DNA from 3 places in the Glutamicibacter sp. NPDC090743 genome. Region 1 is predicted to be linked to each of the others. Evidence: riboswitches for the same ligand, from Rfam matches in the RefSeq annotation. Region 1 holds a riboswitch; each other region holds the start of a gene.
What was found. Region 1 has a riboswitch for S-adenosylmethionine ahead of ACIQTS_RS07595 (bifunctional o-acetylhomoserine/o-acetylserine sulfhydrylase). Riboswitches for the same ligand answer to the same signal wherever they lie in the genome.

Region 1 (6,889 bases):
TCCCGGGTGATCACCGGGTCAGACAGGTCGCGGCCCCAGAACAGCGGCAGCGGCTTTTCTGCCAGCTTCGCGTCGTCGAATATTTCCAGGGGCCCGGGATCCACGGCGAAGCCCGAGAGCCCGACGACGGCTTCAATGGAATCGGGCTGGTAGCGTGCCAATGAAGTGGCCATGGCCATGCCCTGGGAGAAACCGAGCAGGGTGATCGAGGAGTGCTGTTTTACCAGCGGTTCCAGCAATGCCCATAGCGCTTCGACGCTGCGTGCCACCGACTCGATGGAGTAGTCGATTTCCTGGGTCAGCGGGAACCAGCTGTACCCCGGGCCTGCTTGCAGCGGTGCGCGCACCGAGAGGTAAGTGAACTCTTCGGGCAGATGCTGCGAGAGCCCCATGAGGTCTTGTTCATTCGAGCCATAGCCGTGCAGGAACACCAGCAGCGGAGTTCCAAGGCGGGATTCGTCGTTACGGGAGATGATGGCCACTGGAGCCTGATCCGGGATAGTCATAGTTCCCCAAGACTATCGAACAGGACGTAGCGGGGAACTACAGCTAGCTCAGCGCTTCCGCGACCCGATTCCATCAAGTCCCCGGCCACCGGCGATGGCAGCGCCCGGGTGCCGCAGAACTTCCCCATAATCGCCGTCGAATCTGCTGATGGCGTTGGCCGGCACTCTCCTGGAACCTTGGTCTTCCAAGGCCTGGAAATCCAGTTGACATGTTACAAGATTATAAATCTTGTAAAAATTGCTTAGCTTTCCAAGTTTTTCGTGTTCAACTGGACCAACGGCCTCACGGCCCTCCGGAACGCCGCTCTCGCCGGACGAGGCAGCGACAGAGTTAGGAATAGGCGCCATGGACGAAATTGAATACAGCGACAATATTCCGGGGCAGCTGCAAGAGGATCTCGATAGTTTCGGGTACATCGAACCGGACCCGGGAAGCGCTTCGTCCCTATTCGAAAACGTGGACACCGTATTTTCAGTCGGCACTCCCCTGTTCGCCATGCTCTTTATCGCCGTTATCGGATTGATCATCTTCGTAGCGGTGCGCAATTACCGCAAAGCCAAGAGCGCCGGTTTTGATCCGCTGACCCTGGAAACCGAACTGATGGCAAGAGCCGCTAATTCAGCTATGCTGGCGCCGGAAAAATCCCTTGAGGACAAGCTTGCCGAACTCGATTCCCTGCACTCGCGAGGAATCATTACCCGCGACGAGTACTTGCAGGCGCGCCGGGACGCTTTGAGCGTCTAGCACGGCGGCTCATGGAATCATCCTCGGGAATGATTGACTATAAGTTACCCTTTGGTAACAATAGATTCGTGCCAAACGATTCTGCTTCTGAACCATCAACTTCCGCCAATGCCCCACTGCATCCGTGGCGCCGCTATGTCGCCATTGGGGACTCGTTCACCGAGGGCATCGGCGACCCCGACCCGTCGAGCACCGGCCGCCACCTTGGCTGGGCCGACCGCTTGGCCCATGAGCTCAGCCGCACCGTCCCGGACTTCTCGTATGCCAATCTCGCCATTCGAGGCCGGCTGATCGGCCAGATCGTTGCCGAACAGCTCGATCCCTGCATTGACCTGAAGCCCGATCTGATCTCGCTCTGCGCAGGCGGCAACGACGTCCTGCGCCCGGGCGGGGATCCAGACAAGATTGCAGATATCCTCGACAATGCGGTAGCCAAGCTCACCGATACGGGCGCCACGCTCTTGCTCTTCACCGGGCCCGATATTCGCGATACCCCGGTTTTGGGAAGCATCCGAGGCAAGGTGGCGATCTACAACGAAAACGTGCGCACCGTAGCCGCCCGCCACGACGCCATCGTGGCGGACATGTGGGCCTTGCAGGAGTTGCACCAATCCCAGATGTGGGCACCGGATCGCCTGCACTTCTCCCCCGCCGGGCACCAGCGCATTGCCGCCATGGCACTGGACTCGCTGAACGTCGCGCATCCGCTGGACACCGAAATCGTTCCGGCCGTGGATGAACGCAGCTGGAGGGAAGCCCGCAAGGAGGATCTGCAGTGGGCGCGTGAGCATCTTGCTCCCTGGGTATTGCGCCGCCTGCGCCACCAGTCCTCCGGCGACGGCATCACCCCGAAACGGCCCTCGGCCACGCCGTTTGCGCAGACCAAGCCAAACGACTCGCTCGGCGCCGGCGACAGCGCCAAGTAGGCATGAAAAGCCTGAAGCAGTTCCACCGATTACTGGCGGAACTGCTTCAGGCTTTGAAATCTTCCCGAGCCCCTTCCGGGGTTCAGTCTCCGAACACCAAGGTCCGAAGCACGCCATCGAGCTGCGTGGCATCGGTCAGGAATCCATCGTGGCCAATCGGCGAATCAATGTAGTGCACCGGTTTTGGCTTGGCCAGCGACGAAGCCAGCTTCACTGACTGCTCAGGAAAGTACAACCGGTCAGTGGTTACCGCGGCAACCACCACGTTGACCTTCGCCAGTCGCGCCAAGGCGGCTTCCAGGGATTCATGGCCGCGAGCCACATCATGGCTCATCAGCGCCTCGGTGAGCACCAGGTAGCTGTTGGCATCGAAACGATTCACCAACTTGCTGGCCTGATGGTCAAGATAGCTTTCCACCTGGTACCGCCCGCGAGGCCCCTCGAGCAGACCCGTTGGCTTCTCGCCATCCTGCGGGTTGCGCGAGAAACGGGTTTCAAGCTCGGCCTCGGAACGATAGGTGATGTGGGCCAGGCGGCGAGCCAAGCCAAGACCGGCGTCCGGGCGCGCATCGTTGCCGTAGTAGTCGCCATTGCAGAAGTGCGGATCCAACCGGATGGATTGGGTTTGCACCTGTGCAAAGGCAATTTGCTCGGCAGTCGCCTGCGCGCTCGAGGCCATCACTACGAGGTTCTTGACTTGGTCGGGGAACTCGACGGCGTATTCCAACGCGCGCGCACCGCCCATCGAACCGCCAATGACCGCATGCCAGGAATCAATTCCCAGTTGCTTGGCCAGCCGCGCTTCAAGGCGCACCGAGTCCTTGATGGTGACGAAGGGAAAGCTCGAACCGTAGGGCAGGCCCTGGTCGCCCAAGGACGAGGGGCCGGTGGAACCATTGCAACCACCCACCATGTTGATGGACACGACAAAGTACTCATTGGTGTCAACCGTGGCGCCGGGGCCTACGAGTTCTTCCCACCAGCCGGCGCTTTGCGAATCGCCTTGCGCAACGTGGGCGTCACCGGTGAGCGCATGCATCACCAGCACCGCGTTGGAGCCATCAGCTGCTAGCGTCCCCCACGTTTCATAGGCCAGCACCACGTCCGGAAGGAATCCACCGAATTCGAAGTGGTGCTCCCCCACGGACTTACGGCGCAAAATGCCGTCTTGCCCGCCAGCGAGCTCTTCGGCGCGCAGAGTATCTTCAGTAGTCACAATGGATGCCATGCCTAGAGGGTTTCCTGCAGTTCCTTGTTCTCGAGGGCTGCAACAGCTTGGAAGCCCAGTTCCAGATCGGCCAGAATATCCTTGATATTCTCCAGTCCGACGCTCAGCCGCACCAGTCCCGGGCTCACGCCGGCCGCAACCTGCTCAGCTTCGGAGAGCTGGGCATGGGTGGTGGAGGCCGGGTGGATGACCAATGAGCGCACGTCGCCGATGTTCGCGACATTGGAGTGCAATACCAGTGCGTCCACGAAGGCCTGGCCGGCTTCCGAACCGCCCTCCAGTTCGAACGCGATGATCGAGCCGGCGCCCTGATCGCTGTACTTCTGCGCACGCTCATGCCAAGGCGAGGACTTCAGGCCTGCGTAGGCGACCTTCTGCACTTCCTCGCGGGCTTCGAGCCAATTGGCAACTTCTACGGCATTCTGGCCGTGGCGCTCAATGCGCAGCGACAAGGTTTCCAGGCCCTGCGCGATCAAGAACGCGTTGAACGGCGCAACCGAGGAACCCAAATCGCGCAGCAACTGCACGCGGGCCTTGAGGATGTAGGCCAGATTGGCGCCCAGGATGCCGTTGACACCCAGGTCGCGGGCGAAGACCAGGCCGTTGTATGACTCGTCCGGGGTGTTGAATCCCGGGAAGCGGTCGGCGTCCTTGGCGAAGTCGAAGTTGCCCGAGTCCACGATGACACCGGCAATGGCATTGCCGTGGCCGCCAAGGAACTTGGTGGCCGAATGGATCACGATATCCGCGCCCCACTCGATCGGGCGGATCAGGTACGGGGTGGCCAGGGTGTTGTCCACCAGCAGCGGCACGCCAGCTTCGTGGGCGATCGCCGAGATGCCCTCGATGTCCAGGACGTCCTGTCGCGGATTGGAGATGGTTTCCCCGAAGAAGGCCTTGGTGTTCGGACGCACCGCGGCACGCCAATCATCCAGGTTGTCCGGGTCCGAAACGAAGGTGACCTCGATGCCCAGGCGCTTGAGCGTGTGCTTGAGCAGGTTCTGGGTTCCGCCATACAGGCTGGGGCTGGCCACCAGGTGGTCGCCGGCTTCGGCCAAATTCAAGATGGCGAAAGTGGTGGCAGCCTGTCCCGAAGAGAGCAGCAGTGCTCCAACGCCGCCCTCCAGGTCAGCGATGCGGGTTTCCACCGCGTCAGTGGTCGGGTTGCCGATACGGGTGTAGATCGGCTCCAGTTCCTGCAGCGCGAAACGTGCAGCAGCGCTCTGGGCGCTGGGGAAGACGAAAGAGGTGGTTTGGAAAATCGGGAGAGCCCGTGCTCCGGTCGTCGGATCCGGGGTCTGGCCGGAGTGGATCTGACGGGTTTCAAATGACCAGTTATTGCTCATGGTTTCCTCCAAATAGCGTTTCATGACTATGGGGGTACGCCACTGAAAAGACACCGACAGGAAGCACCATATCGTGACGACTTCCAGGGGTAACCCGCGCTTGTCCTTGATGCCTTGTGCGTTCAAGGGCCAGGTCTTCACCCGGGGCACCCCACCGCGGTTGGAGGGTTGCCGCCCAGTAAGCCGGGGCTTGTTACTGGGACTCATGACCTGGTACCAGTTTGCCCGAAAACCGAAGATCTTTGCAACGCAAGGGCTCGTCATTGGACTCAATCGGTCATATTTCGCGAATATTGCAGGTTCATCGCAGAGTATTCGATAGCATCACGGCACTTAGGTGTGCCTAAGTAGAGACTCGCATCACATGTTGCCATGATGGGCACATGATGAGGCTAGATCACGTAAGTTATGCATGCGGCCCAGACGGGCTGTTGCCAACCGCTGAAAGAATCTCCGAGTCCCTTGGACTGGAATTCGTCAAGGGCGGCGTGCATCCACGATTCGGAACACGCAATGTCATCTTCCCGCTCAAGCATGGCCAGTACCTGGAGGTGGTTGAAGTCCTGAACCACCCGGCCAGCGACAAGGCACCCTTCGGACAGGCGGTTCGCGCCCGTTCGGAGCTCGGCGGCGGCTGGATGGGCTGGTGCGTCTCGGTGGAGGACCTATCCAGTGCCGAGGACCGCTTGGGCCGCAAGTCGGTGCCGGGCAACCGGAAGTTCCCTGATGGCCGCGAACTGACCTGGCAGCAGATTGGCATCAAGGGCCTGATCGCCGATCCGCAGTGCCCGTACCTGATTTCCTGGGATGAAGGATCCGAGGAGCTGCATCCGTCCAAGGCGCTGGAACCTGCCGGCGCCATCAGCCAGATCGCCATCGCCGGCTCGCGTGAACGGGTGCTGGATTGGCTGGGCCAGCCGCAGAACGTCAATTTGGGCGCTGTCACCATGCAATATGAAGCGCCGAATGGCACTCCGGGCATCATGTCGGTTACCTTTGAGACCGAGTCCGGAACCGTGGTGCTGTAAACAGTTCCGCAGAGATCGCAAGTAGGCGGGGACAATGGCGTCCCCACCTACTTTCTTTTCCTTAAGGCCGGTCCAGCCGCTTCCCCAGGACCGCGACGTGCTGGTCTTCGAAGCCCAGCCGTTCATAGAAATCGATGACGGCAGAGTTCTCCTCGCGGACCATGAGCTGCACCTTGGGCACGCCGAGATCCCGCAGCCACAGGACAGCGGCATCCACCAGCGCCCTTCCCAGTCCGTTGCCCTGCCGGCACGGATCCACCGCAACATAGTAGAGCCAACCTCGGTGGCCATCATGGCCAACCATCGCAGTAGCCATGAGTTGATCGTTCTCAACGATGGACAGCACCGTGGAAGTAGGCTCGGCCAAAGCCCGTCGGGCGTCGGCGAGCGCATCATTCCACGGACGAGTCAGCCCAGTTGCTTCCCACAATTCAACTGCTTGGCGAAGGTCCTCTTCGCGCAGCACGGTAATCTGCATTGGCTCAGCTTACCGGCGCTACTGGCCGATTCCGATGGCCGGCCCGACCAAGGCGTATCCCACGAAGCCGATGGCATCAAGCAGGAAGTGCGCGATAACCAGCGGCATCACCCGCCCGTACTTCTGGTATACCCAGCCGAAGACGACGCCCATGAGCATATTGCCGATCATCGGCCCCACCCCCTGGTACAGGTGGTAGCTGCCTCGGATCATCGCAGAACCAATAATCGTGCTCCACAGGCCCAGCTTCAATTTCTTGGCGTAGGTGAACAAGAATCCGAGCATCAGCACTTCTTCGAGGACTGCATGACGTGCAGCCGACAGCAGAAGCACTGGGACGCTCCACCAATAATCGCCAAGATTCGCTGCTGACAGTGCCGTGGTGACGCCCAGTGCCCGCCCAGCGGCATAGACGCCCAGCGTTCCTACTCCCATGGCCAAGAACATCCCCGCCCCGAGCAGTGCGTCCTTGCCCGGCTTGCGCATATCGAAACCGATGTCCCGGATAGTTCGTCCGGTCGTGCGCTTCATCAGGTAGAGCGCCAGCACGACGGGTACCAAGGCAAAGAAGATGTCCAGCAGCTGGTAGGAGAAATCAAAGAACTCGCGGGTGCTCAGCGGGTTGTTCAGCG
Region 2 (6,889 bases), on a different contig from region 1:
GCGCGTGATGACAATATTGCCCTGCTGGTTGGCCGGCACGCTCAGGCCGCCATCGTCGACAATGTCCACCGAGATGCCCGGCAGCGCGCGTGCGGCGCAGCCTGGCTTGAAATGTCCATCGGTCGGCAGGGGGGAAAGCACGGTCGCGCCGGATTCGGACTGCCACCAGGTGTCAACCATCGGCAGTCCTGCTTCGCTGTCCCGGCCGATCTGCTGGCGGAACCATTTCCATGCCTCGGGATTGACGGCTTCACCCACAGTGCCGCCGATCTTCACCGAGGAGAGATCGTATTGAGCGGGGATGCCGTCCGGGAACCAGCCCATCAACGAGCGGACCAAGGTGGGAGCGGTGTAGTAGCTGGTGACCTTGTAGCGTTCAATGACCTCGAAGTGGCGGCCCGGGTGCGGGGCGTTGGGGACGCCCTCGTAGATTACCTGGGTGACGCCATTGGCCAACGGGCCATAGATCTCGTAGGTATGCGCGGTGACCCAGGCGAGGTCGGCGGTGCACCAGTGCACGTCCTTGGCGCGCTGGGACTCGTCCGGGTTGGCGAACAGCAGGTTGTAGCTGGCGGCCGCCTGCGTCAGGTACCCGCCGGTGGTGTGAACCAAGCCCTTCGGCTGGCCGGTGGTCCCCGAGGTGTACATGATGAACAGCGGCGTCTCCGCATCGAATGCCTGCGCGTGGTGCTCGGTGGATTGGGTATCAACCACCTCATGCCACCAGATGTCGCGGCCTTCGGTCCACGGGATTTCGTCGCCGGTGCGGCGGATAACCAGGACCTTTTCGATTTCGTTCTCGCCGGCAACGGCCGCATCGGCGTTGCCTTTGACCGGAACCGAAGTGCCACGGCGGAACTGGCCGTCGGTGGTGACCAGGACCTTTGCCTTGGTGTCCTCCACGCGGAACCTCAGCGCTTCGGCGGAGAACCCGCCGAAGACCAGCGAATGGATGGCGCCGATGCGGGCGCAAGCCAAGGTGATGACAATTGTTTCAATGAGCACCGGCAGGTAAATGACCACGCGGTCGCCCTTCACCACACCCAGGGATTCCAAGGCGTTGGCTGCCTGGGAGACCCGCTCCTGCAAATTCTTGTAGGTGACGGCTACCCGGTCACCGGGCTCGCCTTCGAAATACAGTGCGACCTTCTGGCCGCGTCCCGCAGCTACATGGCGGTCGGCGCAGTTCACTGCGGCGTTCAGCTTGCCGCCGAGGTACCAAGAAATTTCCGGTCCGCGCTTGGCATCCGGATCGGCCGGAATGATGCGGCTGGTGGTGTGCCACGGGGTGTCCCAATCCAAGAGGTTCGCCGCTTCGTCCCAGAATTCCTGGCGTGCTGCCTCTGAAACTTGAGTTGAGGTTGTTGCCAATTCGGTGGTCATCGCAAACTTTCTTTGGTGAGGGGTAGTTTTGTCAGCGGGTACTAGCTGGTCCGGTTTCAGGTCCAGCGCTTGATAGCCCAGCGTTCTGCTATCGACAGCAGGGCATCGGTGATCTTTCCAAAGACGGCCAGCAGCACGATGGTCATGATTAGGCGGTCCAATCGGCCGTTGTTCTGCGAGTCGGTGAGCAAGAAGCCAAGGCCCATTGACGCGCCGAGGAGTTCGGCTGCGACCAGGAAGAGCCAAGCTTGGGCTAGTGCCAAACGCAGTCCGGAGAAGATCGAAGGGACCACTGCGGGCAGCTGGACCGTGCGCAGCAGCTTCAATCCCTTCAACCCGAAGGCGCGGGCTGCTTCGACCAGGTGGGCATCGACATGGCGCAACGCCAAGGCGACGGTGGTAAAGACCGGGAAGAAGGCACCAATGATCACGAGTGTGACCTTGGAATCTTCACCCATTTTCATCCAGAGCACCAGCAGCGGAACCCAAGCCAAGGAAGGGACTGCACGCAGGGCGCTGATGCTCAGTCCCAGAAATGCATCTGCCAATTTGGACAGCCCGACAAGCGCACCCAGCGCCAAGCCCAGCAATGATCCGAAGGCGAAACCGAGAAGAACACGCTGAGTGGAGATGCCGATGTGCTTTCCGAGTTCGCCATCCTGGAAGAGCTCAATGGCAGCAGAAACCACTGAACCCGGAGTTGGCAGTGTCCACGGAGCAACGATTCCGGTAACGGTGACAAATTGCCACACAGCCAGGGTGGTCAGCGGCAAGACCAGCGCAAGCAGCCATTTCGGGGCACGCAGGATCGTTGCGGCCATGCTGGCCTTCTGCTTGGCAGGTGTTTGGCTTCCGCGGGTTCCAGCCACGTTAGTGGGACTCATGGCTGGTTACTCTCCGGAGATCTTTGTTGCGTCTGCCTTGACGGCAAACTGGTCATCGATGAGGGTTTCCAGAGCTTCATCAACGGATTCCTGCTCCGAGACATCGCCGCTGGCGACCAGCGTGGGAGCAATCTTGCTCAGGACTCCAGTGAATTTGGCGTCGGGAACTGCCGGAACGTCCAGATTGGAGCGTTCCTCAATGACGGTGGCAGCAACTCCTGGTTCGAGCCCTGCTACGTCGGCCAGGATTTCTGCGGTTTCCTCGGGATTGTCAGCTGCCCAGCCACGAGCCTTTTCGTAGGCATCGACAACGAGCTGGGCGAGTTCGGGGCTCTGCTCAATGAAGTCTTCGCGAGCGTTCAGCGCACCGTAGGTGTTGAAATCCAAGTTCCGGTAAACCAGTTGCGCGCCGTCTTTTTCGGCAGCGGCCATGATCGGATCCAAACCGCTCCAGGCATCAACCGAGCCGTTGGCCAGGGCGGTACGTCCATCGGCATGCTGGAGGTTCTGCAGCTTGATGTCAGCTTCAATCAAGCCCGCGGATTCCAGCGCCTGCAGCAGGAAGAAGTATGGGTCGGTGCCCTTTGTAGCGGCCACGGTCTTGCCAGCGAGATCTTCAACGGACTCGATTTTTGAGTCCCTATCCACTACCAGGGCCGCCCATTCCGGCTGCGAATACAGTGCGATGGTCTTGATGGGTGCACCGTTCGAACGGTTCAGGAGCGCAGCGGAACCGGCTGTGGAACCAACATCGATTGCGTCGGCGCGAAGAGCTTCATTGGCCTTGTTGGAACCAGCGGACTGGATCCATTCGACATTTACGCCCTGCTCCTTGGCGGCTGCTTCCAACCATCCCTTTTCCTTGAGCACCAGGCTCAGCGGGTTGTATGTGGCAAAGTCGATGGACAGGGTCTGACCATCCGAGGAGGCTGTAGCGTTTTCGCCAGCACAGCCGGTCAGGGCAATTGCGCCAACGAGCAAGGCGGCGGCGGACAATGCAGTGCGGCGGGTGAGACGGTTCAAAAGCATGGAGAATCCTAGAATTGTGCGTGCAAGCGGTGTAGGTGAAAGGCAGAGAGGCCGCCGAATGGTTCGGGCCCCACGGCGTGCCCGGGACTAATGGTTGGTTGGGTCGACGCCGAGCAGGCGCAATAGGTGCAGACGATCTGCAACGAACTTTTCATCGGTATGCCGGCGTGGATGCCCAGCTGAGATGGACAGATCTTCGATGACGCCCGCTGCACTATGCCCAGCACCTCGCCCCAGAACAATCACGCGGTCAGCCAAAGTCAACGCCTCGTCCACATCATGGGTCACCATGAGAACGGTGGTGGGGAACGATGCGTGAATCGAGAGCAGCAGATCCTGCATCTTCAAGCGTGTCAGCGCATCGAGGGCTCCGAAGGGTTCATCAAGAAGCAATACACCCGGGCGCCGAGCCAGCGCGCGAGCCAGCGAAACCCGCTGCGCCATGCCTCCGGAGATCTCTCGTGGGCGCAAGCTGGCTGCATGGCTCAGACCGGTCAGCTCGATCAACTCATCGATCAGCGAGTTGCCGGCGCGCTTATCGGTTTCCGGTGCCAGGCCTAGTGCAATGTTCTGGCGAACCGAGCGCCATGGCAGCAGCCGGGGCTCCTGGAAGGCAACGGCGCATAACTCGTTGATGCCGGTGACCTCGCGGGTGCCGGTGCGGATGGTGCCGGTGGTGGGGTGGTCCAAGCCCGATACTGAACGCAGCAGCGTGGATTTTCCGCAACCGCTGGCTCCAAGAATGGCCACGACTTGACCTGCTGGAATTTGCAGGTTGATATCGGCCAGGACGGTGCGGCTTTCCATCTTGGTGGTGAAGGTCCGCGACACGTTGCTGAACTGCACGTCCAGGGCGCTTGAAGCTGAGACAACGGGAGCTGCCTCGGGCGCTGCAAAGGAAAGAGTCATGTTCATCTCCATCGGTCCTGGCGGTAGCACCGGCCTGCAGAGCAAAACTCCAAAGGTGGTTGCTGCGGCGTCAACGAGCCAGATCTCTCGGCCGCTCGGGATGGTTACGTGTCCATTACAACGAGTCGAACGATTTGAACGCAAATCTCGCGTAATATGAAAAAATCTTCGACAACTACGTCACATTGCCCAGAAATTTCGTTATTTATTTTATTGCAGGCTGGTTTGCTCGACATTAAGCAAAACTTTGCAACTCATCTTCGGCAGGACACGGATTAGGCTGTGAAATTTGAAGATGGGCACTGCCGGCACTGGGACGAAATGTGACTTCGCGGGTTGGAATCACCGGTTTATTACCGTTACAAATGAATTACGACCCATCCAGAGCGGCTGAGAGATCTGGCTCCACGACGCCGCAGCAACCACCCCAATAGCGGGACGGTGCTACCGCCAGGACCGATGGAAAGAATTGAGAACCCTGATGCCTATTGGTGAATCGCACAATGCCCTCGGACTGGACTTCAACCAGCTCAGTGACCCTTCGCAGGCCACCGCAATGGGCCTGGACAAGTTTGAAGAACAGTTGCCGACTAGGCAATTGCTGAAAATCACCCCCGGACCAAGTGCGGATGAGCAATACGACCGGCTGGCCGAAATCTTCCGTCCCGTTTTTGCGCAGATCGCCGCAACCGCCAAGGACCGCGACTTGAACCGCGTGCTTCCTTTCGAGCAGGTAGGCCTGCTGAATCGCGAGCGGTTCGGTGCGTTGCGCCTTTCCGTTGCCGATGGGGGCTACGGCGCACGGCTGGTGGATGTCTTCCGCTTGCTCATCGAGCTGTCCGAGGCGGACTCCCACGTAGGCCAGCTGTGGCGTGCACATGTCGCATTCGTCGAGAACGTCTTGGCGCTGGAGGACGAAGAGCTGCGCAAGAAGTGGGTCGCTCGCATCGCTGCCGGGCAGATTATCGGCAACGCCTACACCGAACGCGGTGGCAACGCCCTGGGCACCTTGAACACCAAGGCCAGCACCGTGGACGGGCGCTGGGTGATCGACGGTGAAAAGTACTACTGCACCGGCACCATTTTTGCCGACTGGACCACCGTTGCCGTGGCCCACCCGGAGCTCGCCGGCCGCCAGATCGCCGTGGTCTCCACCCAGCGCAGCGGCGTCAAGATCCTCGACGACTGGGATGGATTCGGCCAGGGGCTTACCGGAACCGGCACCACCGAATTCCACCAGGTCCCGGTGGATTGCTTCATGCCGCAGCAGACCAATGACTCCGAAGCGGCGATCTTCCAGCTGGTGCTCATGGCCGTGCAGGCCGGCATCGCCCGCGCCGCGCTGAACGACCTGCGTAGCGCGGTGCAGGCGCGCACCCGCATCTTCACCACCGGAACCGGGGTGCCGGTATACCAGGAACCCCAGGTCCTCCAGCTGGTGGGCGAAGTTTCCGCGGAGTCCTTCGCTGCCGACTCCGTGGTGATCGGCGCGGTACTCGAAGTTGAAGCCGCCTTGGGCGACCCGGGACTGAACGACGAAGAACGCTACGCAGTATGCGAGCTGGCCGCCAACCGCGCGCAAACCGTGGTGCAGCCACTGGCCATCGGCGTGACCAGCAAGCTCTTCGACGGACTGGGAGCCTCGTCCACCAGAAGCGGCTGCAACCTGGACCGGCACTGGCGCAATGCGCGCACCATCGCCACGCATAACCCGGCGATCTACAAGGCGCGCATCGTCGGGGACTACGAGATCAACGGTGTCCAGCCGCAGCGGCTGTCCGTCACCGGCGAAGATTCAACCCAGCGGGCTTGAGGGCCTGCGACGCAAACCAGCAACTTTCCACGATTACCGACCTATGGGGGCAAAGCCATGAGCGAGAACAAGCGCGAGATCTTATTCAACGCATTCGACATGAACTGCGTGGTGCACCAGTCGCCGGGCCTGTGGCGCCATCCGCAGGACAAGGCCTCGACCTACAACACCCTGGGCTACTGGACCCACCTGGCCAAGGTGCTGGAAAAGGGGAAGTTCGACGGGCTGTTCCTTGCTGACGTGCTGGGCACCTACGACGTGTACAAGGGCACCAACGTGACCCCGCTGGGCTCCGGCGCGCAGGCACCGGTCAACGACCCGATGATGCTGGTTTCCGCCATGGCCGCTGTGACCCAGAACCTCGGCTTCGGCGTCACCGCAGGTACCGCCTATGAGCACCCGTACGCTTTCGCCCGCCGCTTGGCCACCTTGGACCACCTGACCAACGGCCGCGTGGGCTGGAACGTCGTCACCGGCTACCTGCCATCGGCGGCCCGCAATATGGGCCAGGAAGACCAGATGGAGCACGACGAGCGCTACAACCACGCCGATGAGTACCTCGAGGTGGTCTACAAGCTGCTCGAAGGCTCGTGGGAAGACGACGCGGTGCAGAACAACAAGGCCACCGGCGTCTACACCGACCCGGCCAAGGTGCACCCGATCGAGCACGAGGGCAAGTACTTCAAGGTCCCGGGCATCGCCATCACCGAGCCGTCCACCCAGCGCACCCCGGTGATCTACCAGGCCGGCGCCTCCAAGCGCGGCACCGAGTTCGCCGCGTCGAACGCCGAAGCGATCTTCGTCAATTGCCCCACCCGCGACCTGCTGAAGGAAGCGGTCAGCAAGATCCGTGACGCTGCCGAGGCCGCCG
Region 3 (6,889 bases), on a different contig from region 1:
AATCCGGGACTGCTTTGCGCAGTCCCGGGCCGATAGGATGAGCTCATGAGCGAAAAGGAGCAACCCCGGCTGGCTAGCGCGTTGGCGCAGAAAGTCGTCGACACGATTGCGCCGACCATCAACCGCAATGTGAACATCATGAATGCTCACGGAGTCATCATTGCTTCTACGGATGCTGCGCGTATCGGTACCCACCACGACGGCAGCGCAGAGGCGATCCGCCGCAACAACATCATCCGTGTCAACCAGGCCGACGGCTCGGCCGGAACCCAGCCAGGGGTCAATGTGCCGCTGGTGCTGAACGACCAGCTCTGCGGCGTTGTGGGCGTGACCGGAGCTCCCCACGAGGTGGAACCGCTGGCCGGCCTAATTGCATTGACCGTTCAATTGCTCTTTGCCCAGGAACGCGAGCACTCTCGCAGCGCGCGGCGCGAGACCGAAGCCCGCGACATTATTTCTGCGTTAATCGCCGGTCGCGTTGCACCTGAAGTGATCGACCGCTCGCTCGCAGCGCATGGTTTGCGCGGGCCGAAATGCATTGAAGCTTGGCTGCCCCGAAGCGTGGGGGATCCGTCGCTCGAAGAGCCGGCGAAGGATCATCACCGCACGTCATGGATTAGCCTTTCCGGCGCGTACTGGAGGCTTTGCGCTGCCAGCGAGACAGCTTTCGCTCCCGAGCGCATGGACCAGGAACGTTTCCTGGTCTCCGCGCCTGTCGAAAAGGCCGAAGATCTCATGGCCGAAACCGAAGTGCTGCGCGTATTGGTGGGCTATCCGGCACTCGTGCCATCCCACGCGCGGCGCCGTATGTGGAGCCGGGAAATTGCTGTGGCTATCGCCCGCACCCCAGCCCGCAGCCTGGACCATGCAGCTGCCCCAGCGATGCAGCTCAATGAGGAACAAGCCAGAACCCTGCTGGTCGTTGCGACAGCTGCTTCGATGAGCCAAGCGGCCACGGATCTGCATATTCACCGCAATACCTTGGTGCAAAGACTTGAGCGGATAAGCCAGGTCAGCGGCGTCGATATTCGGCGGTCCAGCGAATCCCTGAAACTCCAGCATGCCATCTACGCGAGAGTGGCCTTGGGCCAGCTGCATGTTTTCTAGGCCCTGGAAACGAAGGGAGCTGGCGCCGGGGCTGGGAAGGGTGGGGTGTTTGCACACATTGGCTCTTTCGAACCCAGGGAAATGTGGTCGTGTGCCCATAGGTATTCGGGGTCACTTTTCCTAGTATTGGCAAGATGATCGATCTTTGCGCCCGAAACCGGGGTGGCACGGTGGCATCTAGCCCAACGGGCAAAGCCTTGAGCAGCTTTGCCGATAGGGCTGGTCCACCCGTTGAGCCATTGCGGGCTGGGCGCATTGAACTACCGATATTGGCAAAGGAGCCAACCCGCCGTGTACGAACTGCTTGTTCTGCTGATCCTTGTTGTGGCCATCGTGATGGTCACAGCACGCTTGAAGATCAGCCCATTCCTCGCCCTCGTTGGCGCAGCTATCCTGGCGGCCTTCGCCTACCGGATTCCGCTGGCCGACGTGGCTTCGACGGTCACCACGGCCTTTGGCAGCACCATGGGAAATATCGGACTGGTGATCCTGTTCGGAACAATGATCGGTGTCATCCTGGAGAAATCCGGCGCCGCGATCTCCATGGCAGATGCGCTGATCAAGGTCCTCGGTACCCGGTTCCCCAACCTGACGCTATCGATTATCGGCTACATCGTTTCCATTCCGGTCTTCTGCGACTCGGGATACGTGGTGCTCAACTCGCTGCGCAAAGCCATCACCCTGCGTACCGGGGTCTCCGGGCTGGCAACTTCCATCGCCCTGATGACCGGCCTGTACGCGACCCACACCATGGTGCCTCCAACTCCGGGCCCGCTGGCCGCAGCCGAAAGCATCGGCATTGCCGATAACCTGGGCTTGATCATCGCTGTCGGATTGCCCGTTGCGGCCATCTCGGCACTTGCCGGCTTGGCCTACGCCAGCCGCTTCAACAAGTCCCAATGGACCCCGTTGCCAAGCGACGACCACAATGACATCTCCGAACTCGACTATGAGCAGCTGCGTGCAAGCTTCGGAAAATTGCCCAGCCCGGCGCTGGCCTTCATGCCGATCCTGGTTCCGCTGGTGCTGATCTGTGCCGCATCCATTGCGAAGCTGCCCTCGCACCCGATGGGCGAAGGCGCTGCCCTGGAAATCCTTTCCTTCCTGGGGACGCCAGTTATTGCGCTGATCTTCGGCTTGATCTCCTCGACTTTCCTTTTGAGCGGTGGCAGCAAGCTGGCGGTCTTCAATGAGCAGATGAACGAAGCTGTACGCACCGCTGCTCCGATCTTGCTGATCACCGGTGCCGGCGCCGGCTTCGGCGCGGTCCTGGCCGCGTCGGATCTGACCACGATTCTTTCGGATTCACTCAGCGGACTGGGCTTGGGCCTGGCTGTGCCATTCCTGATCGCCGCTGCACTGAAGTCCGCCCAGGGCTCGTCCACCGTCTCAATGGTGACCACTTCCGCGCTGGTCGCTCCGATGCTCGGCTCCCTGGGCTTGGGTTCGGAGCTGGGCATGGTGCTATCCGTATTGGCAGTAGGCGCCGGTGCGATGGTTGTCTCGCACGCCAACGACTCCTACTTCTGGGTCGTCTCGCAGCTCAGCCGCATTCCGGTGATCACCGCCTACAAGACCCTGAGCGTGGCTACCGCCATCCAGGGCACCGCGGGGTTCCTGACTGTACTGGTCCTGGGAGCCGTACTGCTTTAGCAGCACGCCTTCCAAGAAAGCAACGGATCGCGCCATCGGCAGATGGCGCGATCCGTTGCTTTAAGCAGTACTGGATTAGCCCAGGCCTGCCGCCGGGAAGCTCCGCGCGGCCTTATTCGCTGTGGCAGTCGAGATCACCAGCAACGCGATGGCGGCCAGGTAGCCGGCTCCGGTCGCGGCGAAGGCGAAACCGAATTGGCCCAGCAGGCAGAGAACTGCTGCGCTGGCCAATGCCGCCCAACCGGCCCAGGAAGCCGCGGCAAGCAGGGGCGCAGCCTGCTGATGCCCGGCGAGCCAGGCCCCATCGCTGGCCAAGGTGTGGCGCGTCTTGATGCCGATCGCCGCATTGCGAGCGAGCTTCCGGTCCCGTGCCATCGGGGCGAGGAACGCTGCGACCAGCGTTATGCTCAGCAACCCGAACATGAAGGCAATCACGCCTGCTGGATCCACTTGCCGCCTCTTCTGCCGATTGATCTTGAATGGCCATTCTATGCGGTCGCATGGAAGTGCCCTGATCCACGCTGTGTTCCCAATCGATGCCTGCGGGAACGCTCTTGAGATCCAGTTCCGGCATGCCAAGTGCGTCATGCGAAGGTCATATGACGTCTTATCTGCCCGTTTTCCGGCAGGGCGAAGGCGCGAAGATGACGTATTTTGTCCTGCTGTTCCTCCGCATGACAGCGCCCTTCCCGAGGACCTGCCAGTAATGCTTGACTCGGAGCACAACCCATCCAGAGCGGCTGAGAGGCCTGGCTCCGAGACGCCGCAGCAAGCCTGCACTCCGCAGGTAGTGCTAACGCCAGGTTCGATGGATCCGCAGATTTTCTGCATCCTTCGGAATCCATAGCCCAAGAGGAGAACGAAGATGACTGTACTGGATACCCAATTGCCGCGCGTGCCCTACACCGGCACTGCTGATGAAGCTGAACTGGCTCATTGGCGCGACGTCGCCCAGCAAGTAGCTGGCCAGCTGGCGGCTGACGCGCTCGAACGCGACCGAAAGAACGCCCAGCCTTTCGCCGAAGTGCAGCTGCTGCGCGAAGCCGGGTTGCTCAATCTCTTGGTGCCTGCAGAATTCGGCGGAGCCGGAGCCCATTGGGAAATGGCTTTCGAAGCGGTCCGCATACTGGCCGCAGCTGATGGCTCCATCTCGCAGTTGCTGGCTTACCACTACATCAACCAGTCCGGCATTGCGTTCTACGCCCCGGCAGAAGCGCAAGGGGCATGGTGGCAGCGCACCGTGGAAGGTGGCTGGCTCTGGGGCGATTCGGTGAATCCAGTTGATCCGGATTTGACGCTGAGCGCCGAAGGGGACGGCTACCGACTGCATGGAGCCAAGCGATTCTCCACGGGTTCCGGTGTTGGCGAGGTCATCGTCATCAACGCGCTGGTCCAGGGCGGAGAATACGACGGGCAGATTCTCGCGTTGGTTCTGCCACGCGATATCGATGGCTTGGAAATCGTTGACGACTGGGACTACCTGGGACAGCGGCTGAGCGCGTCGAATTCCTTGAAGTTCCACAACGTGCGGCTCGAAGCAGGGGACTTGCTGGGATTCGTCACCGATGAACCGGTCTCCACCCTGCTTACCCCCGGTATCCAGTTGGCCTTCGCCAACTTCTACCTGGGCATCGCCCAGGGAGCACTGGAGCGCGGCAAGCAGATCTTGCTGGGCCGCAAGAACGCCTGGCTGTTCTCGCAGGCAGAGACCTACTCGCAGGACCCGATCTTCCAGCGCACCGTCGGAGAGCTCAAAGCCCGCACTGCAGCAGTGGCGGCGCTGACCGAGAAGCTGGGCCGGAAATTCGATGCCCTGCTCTCGAAGGCCGGGGAAGTCACCCGGCCCGAACGAGCGGCGTTGGCCGTGGAAATTGCTGAAGCCAAGGTGGTCTCCACTGAGGTGGGAGTGGATGTGGCGAACCGGATCTTCGAGGTGACCGGTTCATCTTCGACTGCGAACTCGGTGGGTCTGGACCTGTACTGGCGCAATGTGCGCACCCATTCGCTGCACGACCCAGTGGACTACAAGAAGATCGAGGTCGGCGCCTACTTCCTGCGCGGAGAGTCCCAGCCGCTCTCGCTGTACACCTAAGAAAACTTCTCCCGGATTGGACTGAACGATGACTGTACTTGCAACTGGCAATCGACTCGCAGGACTCAAAAACCGCTTCGCACCGCTCTTCGCGCGCATTGCGCAGGGTGCAGCTGAACGCGACCGCACCGGCGAATTGCCCTACCAGCAGGTCGCGGACCTGGCTGCTGCCGGCTTTGGTGCGGTTCGGATCCCGGAATCGCACGGGGGTGCCGGTGCTACGCTGCCCGAACTCTTCGAGCTCTTCGTGGATCTCGCGGCCGCGGATTCCAATATTGCCCAAGCGCTGCGCGCGCACTTCGCCTTCGTCGAGGACCGTCTGGTTGCGGCCCCCGGCCCGGGGCGCGACAAGTGGCTGGCCCGCTTCGTGGCGGGAGAACTGGTGGGTAACTCCTGGACCGAGGTCGGCACCGTCAAGGTCGGGGACGTGATCACCAAGGTCACCCCGGACGGCGAGGGCGGATTCAAGATCAACGGCACCAAGTACTACTCCACCGGCTCGATCTTCGCCGACTGGCTCGATACCTACGCAGAGCGCACCGACACCGGAAAGCGCGTGATCGCCGCAGTCAACCGCCACCAGCCCGGCGTCGAGCTGGCCGATGACTGGGATGGCTTCGGCCAGCGCACCACGGGTACCGGCACCTCCACCTTCACCGATGCGATTGTCGCCGAAGAAGACCTCATCGACTTCGATACGCGTTTCAAGTACCAGACAGCTTTCTACCAGCAGGTGCTGCTCGCTGTTCTGGCCGGCTCCGCCAAAGCAGCCGAGCGCGACTTCGCCGCCGAGCTGAAGGCGCGCAAGCGGACCTTCAGCCATGCCGCGGCCAATCTGGCGGCCGAAGACCCGCAGCTGCTGCAGGTGATCGGCGAGGTCTCCGCGGCGGCCTTCGCTGCCGCGGCAACGGTGGAACGAGTGTCGACGGCATTGCAGGGAGCCTATGAAACTGCGCAGGCGCTGCACACCGGCGAGGTGACCGGGGATGAGGACGAAGCAGCCAACGATGCGGCAGAGCTGGCCAGCGCCCAGGCGCAGGTGGTGCTCACGCCATTGGTCCTCAACGCGATCACCCACGCTTTTGATGCGCTGGCCGCCAGCGCCACGAGCGTTACCAAGAACCTGGACCGGCACTGGCGCAATGCCCGTACCGCCGGCAACCACAACCCCTGGGTGTTCAAGGCGCGGTTGATTGGCGACCTGGCGGTCAATGGCACCGAGCTTCCGCGCGTGTGGGCGATTGGTGCATCAAAGTAGATTCCATGGTCTTGCGGGCCCAGCATCCTTTGCCGGTGCTGGGCTCGTGGTCGTCGGCCCGGGGCAATTGATCGACCATCGTTCCAGTCGCCTGACGGATAGCTGCCGGCCTTGGCCCTAGCGCACCTGGGTAACCGTGCCACTTGCGATATGGAAGATATCCAAGTCGCGGGGCACGAAGAGGCCGCCAGAGAACTGTTTCGAAACCCGCTGCCAAACTTCCATTCCAGATCCAGCGGGAACCAAATGATGCAGCGCCAAGTTCCGTGCTCCAGCCCGCTGGGCGATTCGACCTGCGTCTTCTGCGGTGGTGTGCGCGCGCCGATGATGTCCCATGCTCGCTTCCAGTTCGGAGGATGAGGCATGCGGGTAGCTACGAGCGATGGCCTCCAGATCAATAGCTTCATGGAACAGCAAGTCGCAGCCTTGGGACAGGCGCGCAAGATTTGCGCTTGGCGCTGTATCGCCGGAAACCACGACCGATCCATATCTCGAATCAAAGCGGAATGCGAATGCCGGAGCGATAGGTTGGTGCTGGACCAGGATAGCGCTAATTTTTACATGCCGATCAGCGTATATTTCAAAAGGCTCCATGTCCGGATGGTTGTTGTGGTTGGGGTGGAAGCCTGTGCCGGCGGGAATCTCGATATCTACGCCATGGAAAATATCCGAAATATCAGGTGCCGCCGAATCCCGTCGGCGATCGTTGAGATCTGTCGCATGGGCGCGCAGCAGCAAGTTGACCATGGCGTTGGTCCCGGGTGTGGGCGACTGCGGAA

Region 2: it holds a riboswitch for S-adenosylmethionine, as region 1 does, so the genes downstream of both, ACIQTS_RS14150 (ABC transporter ATP-binding protein) here and ACIQTS_RS07595 (bifunctional o-acetylhomoserine/o-acetylserine sulfhydrylase) in region 1, are expected to answer to the same signal.
Region 3: it holds a riboswitch for S-adenosylmethionine, as region 1 does, so the genes downstream of both, ACIQTS_RS04980 (acyl-CoA dehydrogenase family protein) here and ACIQTS_RS07595 (bifunctional o-acetylhomoserine/o-acetylserine sulfhydrylase) in region 1, are expected to answer to the same signal.

Annotation. Positions count from the first base shown of each region.
Region 1 covers NZ_JBIVXE010000003.1:239,422-246,310, forward strand. Annotated here, with positions in the region: gene ACIQTS_RS07575 (alpha/beta fold hydrolase) at 1-506, opposite strand, end outside; gene ACIQTS_RS07580 (SHOCT domain-containing protein) at 853-1,251, shown strand; gene ACIQTS_RS07585 (SGNH/GDSL hydrolase family protein) at 1,320-2,177, shown strand; gene ACIQTS_RS07590 (homoserine O-acetyltransferase) at 2,260-3,405, opposite strand; gene ACIQTS_RS07595 (bifunctional o-acetylhomoserine/o-acetylserine sulfhydrylase) at 3,408-4,751, opposite strand; SAM riboswitch class IV at 4,843-4,962, opposite strand; gene ACIQTS_RS07600 (VOC family protein) at 5,135-5,779, shown strand; gene ACIQTS_RS07605 (GNAT family acetyltransferase) at 5,841-6,257, opposite strand; gene ACIQTS_RS07610 (type II CAAX endopeptidase family protein) at 6,276-6,889, opposite strand, start outside.
Region 2 covers NZ_JBIVXE010000006.1:239,310-246,198, reverse strand. Annotated here, with positions in the region: gene acs (acetate--CoA ligase) at 1-1,383, opposite strand, end outside; gene ACIQTS_RS14160 (ABC transporter permease) at 1,440-2,204, opposite strand; gene ACIQTS_RS14155 (aliphatic sulfonate ABC transporter substrate-binding protein) at 2,274-3,296, opposite strand; gene ACIQTS_RS14150 (ABC transporter ATP-binding protein) at 3,384-4,205, opposite strand; SAM riboswitch class I at 4,211-4,312, opposite strand; SAM riboswitch class I at 4,580-4,671, shown strand; gene ACIQTS_RS14145 (acyl-CoA dehydrogenase) at 4,687-6,018, shown strand; gene ACIQTS_RS14140 (LLM class flavin-dependent oxidoreductase) at 6,076-6,889, shown strand, end outside.
Region 3 covers NZ_JBIVXE010000002.1:324,444-331,332, reverse strand. Annotated here, with positions in the region: gene ACIQTS_RS04995 (CdaR family transcriptional regulator) at 46-1,107, shown strand; gene ACIQTS_RS04990 (GntP family permease) at 1,399-2,760, shown strand; gene ACIQTS_RS04985 (hypothetical protein) at 2,836-3,210, opposite strand; SAM riboswitch class I at 3,485-3,575, shown strand; gene ACIQTS_RS04980 (acyl-CoA dehydrogenase family protein) at 3,626-4,852, shown strand; gene ACIQTS_RS04975 (acyl-CoA dehydrogenase family protein) at 4,881-6,110, shown strand; gene ACIQTS_RS04970 (MBL fold metallo-hydrolase) at 6,228-6,889, opposite strand, start outside.